2 regions of the Halobacillus sp. KGW1 genome follow, and region 2 is predicted to be linked to the other one. Evidence: a T-box and tRNA genes for the amino acid it is inferred to sense, from the RefSeq annotation. Region 2 holds a T-box; the other holds one or more tRNA genes.
What was found. A T-box is a leader RNA that pairs with one kind of tRNA and senses whether it is charged. The one in region 2 lies ahead of AXG56_RS07875 (valine--tRNA ligase), so its partner is inferred to be a tRNA-Val.
Positions count from the first base shown of each region.

Region 1 (4,186 bases), 1.2 Mb from region 2:
CATAATAAGCATCCTGACGCTGGCTGTCTTTGGTGACTTTAACGATGTCCATCAAAGCAGATCACCCTTGGCCGAGGCGGAACGTTTCATAAACGCTCCATGCACCGTTTTCTAATTGATAAAGAAGCTGGAAGCGGTCCACTTCATCCTGAAGATCGAATTTAAGCATACGCAGGCTGCCGTATACATCAGAGAATTCCTCATCCGAAAGCTTCTGGGCGATCGTGATGTGCGGAACGAATTGATACGCACGCTCTTCCGGCATCTGGCCGGCATGTAGTTTATCGTTCAAAGCGAAGATCTCTTCGGATGGATCGATCTTCAAATAAATAGTATTGGTCACCGGTGAAAAAGAGCTGACTTTATAGACGCCGTAGGAGAAAGGCTGTGTTTCTTTAGCGATTTCCTTCAATTCAGGGATGATGGTGTTTTCAATTTCCGCCTCATCCGCTTCAAACGGCTCCTTCATCGTAATGTGCGGGGGAACAAGCGCATAATGGGGATCGTAACGCTTGCGGTAAGAATTCGCCACATCCTGGACTTTTTTCGATGGAAAAACTGCAATGCCGTATTTCATTAGGCTAACCCTCCTGATTCTTCCTTTATATGTTTCCATTATTCTTTCCCAAACATGTTCAACAAAGCACGTTCAAAATCCTGCTGCCAAGAGCCCCATGTATGATCTCCGTCCAATTCATGATACGTATAGCTGAGCGGCTGACGTTCAAGAAAGTCGCGGAGCTCGCGGTTCGGAGTAAGGAAATCCAGCGTGTCTCCATCTGTCGTGACAACGGATGTTTCTTCCTTGCCGATTGTATGGTCGATCGTAAGCGCGGAGAAGTCGCGGGCAGACGCCAGTACCTCCATTACATGCTCATCCACATAAGGACTCTGTGCAATAACATTACCGAAAATATTCGGAAACTTGGCTGCCGTCATCAAGCCGAGCGTGCCGGCAAGCGAATCTCCGGCAAGCGTGCGTCCACGGCCCATATGGTAGCCGGGGAGCTCTTCATCAAGAAACGGAACGACTTCCCGAATGAGAAAATTCACATAATCGCCCTGACGTGAACCGTCCGGATGATACTTTTCACGGCGGTCGTACTTATCCTGATAATGGATGCCGATGAAAATCGTATTCTCTATCCGGTTGTCGCGGTGCAGCTTATCACTGAGTGTCGCCGCCCGTCCCATTTGGAAGTAGTCGTTTCCATCCTGCATGATACAGAAATGGTATTTATACAAGGAGGAGAAATTCTTCGGCTTGTACACCTTCAGCTTCATCGTCTCCTGTAAGTAGACACTTTCTATTTCATACTCTGTCATGGATCCTTCCCTACCCATATTCCAGCCACCTCCTCACAACAGGGAAATTCACAAAAAAATTCCCTTCCTATATCCAATGTAAACGTGTTCTCACTTATTTTATCATACTATTGTGTAAAAAGTTGAATGGAAGAGAAAGGAGGATTTAATAGAGGAAAAGAAGGGAATTTACATTTTGTTAAAAATATTTTTAATATCCGTTGACATCTTTCTCGATCCATAGTATATTATTACTTGTCAGCAGGAAACGCCGACAACATACTACATACGATTCCGTAGCTCAGCTGGGAGAGCGCCACCTTGACAGGGTGGAGGTCGTTGGTTCGAGCCCAATCGGAATCATCTTACAAAGTGCTGGAATGGCGCAGTTTCTCAAAAAGGAGAGGCTGCGTCATTTCTATTTATTTTAGGTGTTGTTGCCGAAATTGAAAATTTCCCTTCGTTACTCTTCGAAAAAGGCCTATCTATCTTATGAGTTGCTTCTTGATCGCTTTCTCCTCCACGTATACGTATGCATCCTTTTCCTATATACACCGTGTATAGGTATGAAGTGCTCCTATAAGTGGTTGTAAATAAATCAGCTATATACGTTTACACCAGACCCCATCTTTGGAATTACTACACGAAATGAAATGAATAAAACCTATTCAATAGGTGAATAAGTTTTATTCATTAATGATAATCTGGTTAAAGAATTATTTAAGGTACATCCGTACAATCACCTATGAACGTAATTGGATTTATATTGGCCGTGAAAAAGGTGGAGAAGGTGTTTCCGGAAAAGTCTGTGGCATCCACAGTCCAAACCGCTAAACCTCCTGAAATTCCCCGAGTTATTGTTACCTCGTAAACGCCTGAAGGTAGAACATTACCCGTTGCGCGGGCTGTTCCTCTGACGTAGGCGAATGTATTACCTTCACATGCAATTTCTATTCTTCGACCCGCAAGAAAATTAATTGAATTACCCCCACTATCAAAGGAAACGTTGAAGTTATTGACTGCAGGATTACACATTGGAGAAGAAGTAAAACACTGAACAGATGTCACGTTAATTGTTCCTTCTGAAAATTCCCCCACTCCACCAACAGTAATTTCAACTAACGCTGGTGCCGAGCCACCGGCAACTCCTATTCTAAATTTACATGGACATTGATCAACGGTAGGGCATTCCACTTGTACTCCGATACTTGCACTAACACTTTGACCGTTAACAATGGTGGAAGCTGTTATTGCTGTGGATAGAATAGGGGTTCCTTCAGGAATTATTAGTGTAGTTGTAAATGAACCGTCCGGTTGAGTAGTGGCTTGAATAGGAGTGAAGGATCCTACTGACGGAAAATTGGAAAACTCCACCAAAGCACCATCAACTGGAAGGCCTCCACAAGTTAAGGCTCCTGTTACTTCGCCATCGCAAGTAATTAATGAATCAGCAGCAATGGTTAGGGCGCAATCTGAAGCGCAGCTTACGTTGACTAGTATCGTTTCCACTAACGGTTGACCGTTAACTGTTGCGGTGGCAGTAATTTCGACATCTGTAGGAGGAGTGCCTGTTGGAACAGTTACTCCTGAGAAATAGTTACCAATCGTTCCTGTAGTTGCAGGTGTAGGATCAAAAGTGACAATGGCAGGATTGGCAGTCAAGGTAACTTCAACACCCGGAATAAACGTATTGTCACACCGTACTCTTCCGGAAACAATATTGTTACAGTCAATAGTTTCTGGACCGAATAATGTAAGCAAACAAGGATCAGCCAGGCATCGTGCAATAGTTGGTAAGGTGGTGGATGTATCTGTGCCGTTAACATTTGTAGAGGCTGTAATCTCTATGGGAATCGGCTCCGTTCCCTCATCCACTGTTATTACTGTGGTAAAGTTGCCATTTGCATCAGTTACCGTTGGATCAGGAGAAAAAGATACGACGTCAATGGAGGCGGAAAAGTCGATTAATGCATCTGTTACCCGTTCACCATTACATTCTAGATTTCCAAAAAGTGTCCTTTCACAAACCGTTATAGCAGGGACAAATAAATTTAAGGTACAGAGAACATTGCAATTAAAAGTAGCTTCATCCGCGTTTTTCCGAACCTCAATGTTTGATTGTTGGGTAATCCAGTCGTAGACCTTCTCTACTTTCGTACAAATGGTTTCTGTTTGGACAGGTTCGATACGATTTTGTAAATAAGCGCTCGGTTTTGTTGAAGGTAACGTTTCGGGGACATTTTTTGTTGCATCAGAAGATAAATCGCACGCTGGGGGTATGGCCCGTTCACTACAACGGTCCAAAATTAGTTGCTCTCTTGGACTGCAATAATTTGCTTGTATCCCTATGACTGTATCGGTAACTACCTGAATGTCTAAACATATATCCAAGAATATTTCAACCGATTGAAACATGCCATCCCGACAATTAATACAAGCATCACAGCTAAAATCTCTTACGTTACATACGATATCCGTACCTTCTGGCGCACAAAGGAGTGCGCTTTCAATAGAGAAAAATGGTATTGGATCAGATGTACATGTTTCCAACCCATTGGTGACTTGGATAACAATATAACCTGTCTTTTTTATGGTTACTTTTTGTAAAGTCACCTCTTGATTATTGGGAAGTGTGATGTCTACATTTTCCCTGTCAGTAAGAATGGTACATGTAATACCTGATTGACCTAATGGATTAATGGGACGGCCGGTTGAATCGGATAAGAAACAGCTAACATTCCCTCCATTCTCAAGTAAAATACAAAGTTCTGGGTTCAATTGGATTCCTCCCTAATTTAGTGTATAAACATTTTATGCGTAAATTTAATAAGCTGTTTAGGCGTGAATTTTAATGGATAATATTTCTGTTTTTTTAAGTTGA
Region 1 is NZ_LSOC01000002.1:197,375-201,560, forward strand. Features, by position in the region: gene AXG56_RS01565 (GNAT family N-acetyltransferase) at 1-52, opposite strand, end outside; gene AXG56_RS01570 (YjcG family protein) at 62-577, opposite strand; gene AXG56_RS01575 (esterase family protein) at 616-1,344, opposite strand; tRNA gene AXG56_RS01580 (tRNA-Val) at 1,596-1,668, shown strand; gene AXG56_RS19720 (hypothetical protein) at 2,026-4,083, opposite strand.
Region 1: it has a tRNA-Val gene. The T-box ahead of AXG56_RS07875 (valine--tRNA ligase) is inferred to sense a tRNA for this amino acid. The anticodon was not compared.

Region 2 (4,186 bases):
GAGACGCTTTCCGCTCTGACGGAAGAATCCTATACGTCTATTAACCACAAAGTAGACCGATTGGTGGAAGGTTTTCTTCATGCAGCGGAAACGCACGGCGTTCCATTGACGGTTAATCGAGCGGGATCCATGGTTGGATTCTTCTTTACGAACGAGCCGGTGACTAATTTCGAAACGGCCAACCGGTCGGATTTAGCATTGTTTAAGAAATATTTTCAGGGGATGGTCCAAGAAGGAATTTATCTCCCGCCTTCGCAGTTTGAAGGAATGTTCTTATCGACGAAGCATACGGATGAGGATATCGAGAAAACGATACAGGCCGCAGAAAAAGTATTCGCCGGTCTTAAGTGACTATTATACAAAAGCGTACGGGTCCTTCCCGTACGCTTTTGTTTTTGTGGAAAAAGTGCTGGTCAAGAGGAGCGTACTGGGAGTCTCCTGATTAACCGCATTCGTTGGAGGCTGGAGTTTTTCAGCTGTTCGGCCTTTTTCTGCTTTTCAGCTCTTATGTATATATCTGCTCCTGTCGCATATGGTGATAAAAGAGAATCGTGTTTATTACCTTAGGGAGGGGACCTGACATTGCAGAACAAACAAAATGTATTTTCCTTTTATTTAGATGAATCGATTTGGTTCAAGGAGGGACAGGGAGTACGAGAGCTGATTGGTATCTCCTTAGAACCTGAGATATCCATTGAAGAGCTGGGAGATGTCGTCCGGTTGAAGGGGACGGTGGAACTTGCGGGAGAATATATCCCGACAGGAAACACGGGGGATCCCGAGGATGCAGCATTCACGAACTCGGTGAGGATTATGGATCATGTCGCGCCGGTCGAAGGGGATGCGTATGAATTCCGTCACCAATTCCCGGTAGAAATAACGGTACCATTAGAGAGAGTATCGAATTTAGAGGATGTTCTCATCGATATTGAAAGTTTCGATTATGAACTACCAGCCACACGTCAGCTTCGCCTGCATGCCCACATTAATATCAACGGCATCGAAGAAAAGGATAAAGGGGCTGCGAATGCGGAATCCTTTGACGAATCTGCAAGGGTTGGGCCGGTCAACTTCCCTGAAGATAAAGCCCAGGATATTCCGATTTTCCCGGAACGCGAAGCTCCTGTTTTTCAGTTCGACCAGCAACAGGAATCGGTGGATGATAAACCGAGTTCATCCAGTGATGGACGGTGGACGTACAAAAAGTCACAGAGCTTCCCGGAATTTTTTGGTCATACAGCTCCGGCATCGGAAACACCACCTGCAGGTGACGAGGCCGAGCCTTCAATGGAGACGATCGTCGATTGGGAGGAAGTAGAGGTCAGTGTGGAAGAATCGCAGACGTCTTCTTCGGAAGAACAGGAACAAAAAGCGCCGGGCGGAATGGACGGAATTAAACAGATTTTCAAACACCTATTTCCGAATAGGGAAGATACGTACACACAAATGAAGATGTATATTGCACAAGAAGAGGAGACACTTTCGTCAATCGCTGAGAAGTATGGTGTAACGGTGAAACAGCTGGAGCGGGTGAATGAACATACAGAGGATGTGTCTCCGGGTCAAATTGTATATATTCCGAGCTAAATCCATTTGTATTTGAAAGCAAGAAAAAGCCCCAATAAAAAACCGAACAGGAAAATATCGAACGTCGTCGGGAAAATGATCATTCGGATGGTTTGAAAGATGACGATCGGCAGTAAGCATTTCTCGAGAACATACAGCCAGTTTCTGCACCAGATCGGCAGACGGTACCTATATAAGCGGCTGAAGAGGAACACCTCCATACTTTTTTTGAGCGTTTTCCCACCATGGAATGGGCGGACGCTCATTTTTTTTGTTACAGGTTGACTAAAGCATTGTTTTCTATATACAATATGTTATATAACCTTTATACGTGAAATGCTTAGATAGGGAAGAGTACATGAACAATTCCTAAAGAGAGGAAAACATTCGGTGAGAGTTTTCCAGGAACCCTGTTGATGGAAGGTCGCCCTTGATGCAGCTTCTTTGAACCAAAGAGTAGGAGAAGCCGGTTAGAAGCCGTTATGTCAGTCGAGTGTACAGGAAGAGTATGTTGTTTTCCTGTAAATGAAGGTGGTACCACGGAATGAATCCCCTCCGTCCTTTTTTGGACGGAGGGGTTTTTATTTTATACAAAGAGAATAGAAGGAGGAAGATCGGAATGGATCAACAAGATCTTTCGATGCCGACAAAGTACGATCCGGCAGCAATTGAAAAAGACCGGTATCAGTACTGGGTGGACGGCAAGTTTTTTGAAGCAACAGGAGATAAAGAGAAGGAGCCTTATACTATTGTCATCCCGCCGCCGAACGTCACAGGGAAACTGCACCTTGGCCATGCGTGGGATACGACATTGCAGGATATTTTAAGCCGTGTGAAGCGGATGCAGGGATATGACGTCCTTTGGCTGCCGGGAATGGATCACGCGGGCATTGCGACACAGGCGAAAGTCGATGCCAAACTTCGGGAAGAAGGAATCAATCGTCATGATTTAGGACGGGAGAAGTTCCTGGAAAAGTCCTGGGAGTGGAAGCATGAATATGCAAAATTCATCCGCGCCCAGTGGGAGAAACTCGGCCTCGGTTTGGACTATTCAAGAGAGCGTTTCACTTTGGATGAAGGTCTTTCAAAAGCGGTTAAGGAAGTATTCGTCAAGCTTTATGAGAAAGGTCTCATTTACCGCGGGGAGTACATCATCAACTGGGACCCTGCGACACAAACAGCTCTTTCCGATATTGAAGTGGAATATAAAGATGTCCAGGGCGCGTTCTATCATATGCGTTATCCGCTGAAGGGCGAAGAAGGTTCGATTGAAATCGCAACGACACGCCCGGAAACCATGCTTGGAGACACAGCCATTGCCGTTCATCCGGAAGATGATCGTTACAAACATTTGATCGGCAAAAAAGCGATCCTTCCTATCGTTGGAAGGGAAATTGAAATTGTCGGAGACGATTATGTCGATATGGAATTCGGATCAGGAGCGGTGAAAATCACACCGGCCCACGATCCAAATGATTTTGAAATCGGCAACCGCCATAACCTTGAACGCATTCTTGTCATGAATGAAGACGGAACAATGAATCACAACGCCGGTAAGTATCAAGGGATGGATCGTTTCGAGTGCCGGAAGCAGATTGTCAAGGACCTTCAGGAATCCGGCGTTCTCTTCGAGATTGAAGAGCACATGCATTCTGTCGGCCATTCGGAACGGAGCGGAGCAGTAGTTGAACCGTATCTTTCCACCCAGTGGTTCGTTGACATGAAGCCTCTCGCAGAAGCTTCCGTCGATCTTCAAAAAGGAGACGATCGAGTAGCATTCGTGCCGGAACGATTCGAGAAGCCGTACCTGCACTGGATGGAAAATACGCGTGATTGGTGTATTTCCCGTCAATTGTGGTGGGGACACCGCATTCCAGCCTGGTACCATAAAGAAACCGGGGAAGTGTATGTCGGCAAAGAAGCACCGGCAGATGAGGAAAATTGGAAGCAGGAAGAAGATGTCCTCGATACATGGTTCTCTTCCGCTCTGTGGCCGTTTTCCACAATGGGCTGGCCGGATGAGGACAGTGAAGATTATAAGCGCTACTTCCCGACGAACGTTCTTGTTACCGGTTATGACATCATCGGATTCTGGGTAAGCCGGATGATCTTCCAGTCGCTTGAATTCACAGGGAAGCGTCCGTTTGACGACGTTCTTATCCACGGTCTTGTCCGTGATGCTGATGGACGGAAAATGAGTAAGTCCCTCGGAAACGGTGTCGATCCGATGGATGTCATTGAGAAGTATGGCGCGGATTCGCTGCGTTACTTCCTATCTACCGGCTCTTCTCCGGGGCAGGATCTGCGCTTCCACTGGGAGAAGGTGGAATCAACGTGGAACTTCGCCAACAAGATTTGGAACGCCTCCCGCTTTGCGCTCATGAATATGGGAGATTTAACGTTTGAGGACATTGATTTGTCCGGGAAGAAATCCGTTGCCGATCAGTGGATTCTGACTCGTTTGAATCAGACGATTGAGCAGGTGACGACGAACATCGATAAGTATGAGTTCGGAGAAGCAGGACGTCACCTGTATAACTTCATCTGGGATGACTTCTGTGACTGGTACATTGAAATGGCGAAGCTGCCGTTATACGGAGAAGACGAGGCGAGAATTCAT
Region 2 is NZ_LSOC01000002.1:1,393,463-1,397,648, reverse strand. Features, by position in the region: gene hemL (glutamate-1-semialdehyde 2,1-aminomutase) at 1-351, shown strand, start outside; gene spoVID (stage VI sporulation protein D) at 583-1,587, shown strand; T-box leader at 1,899-2,132, shown strand; gene AXG56_RS07875 (valine--tRNA ligase) at 2,186-4,186, shown strand, end outside.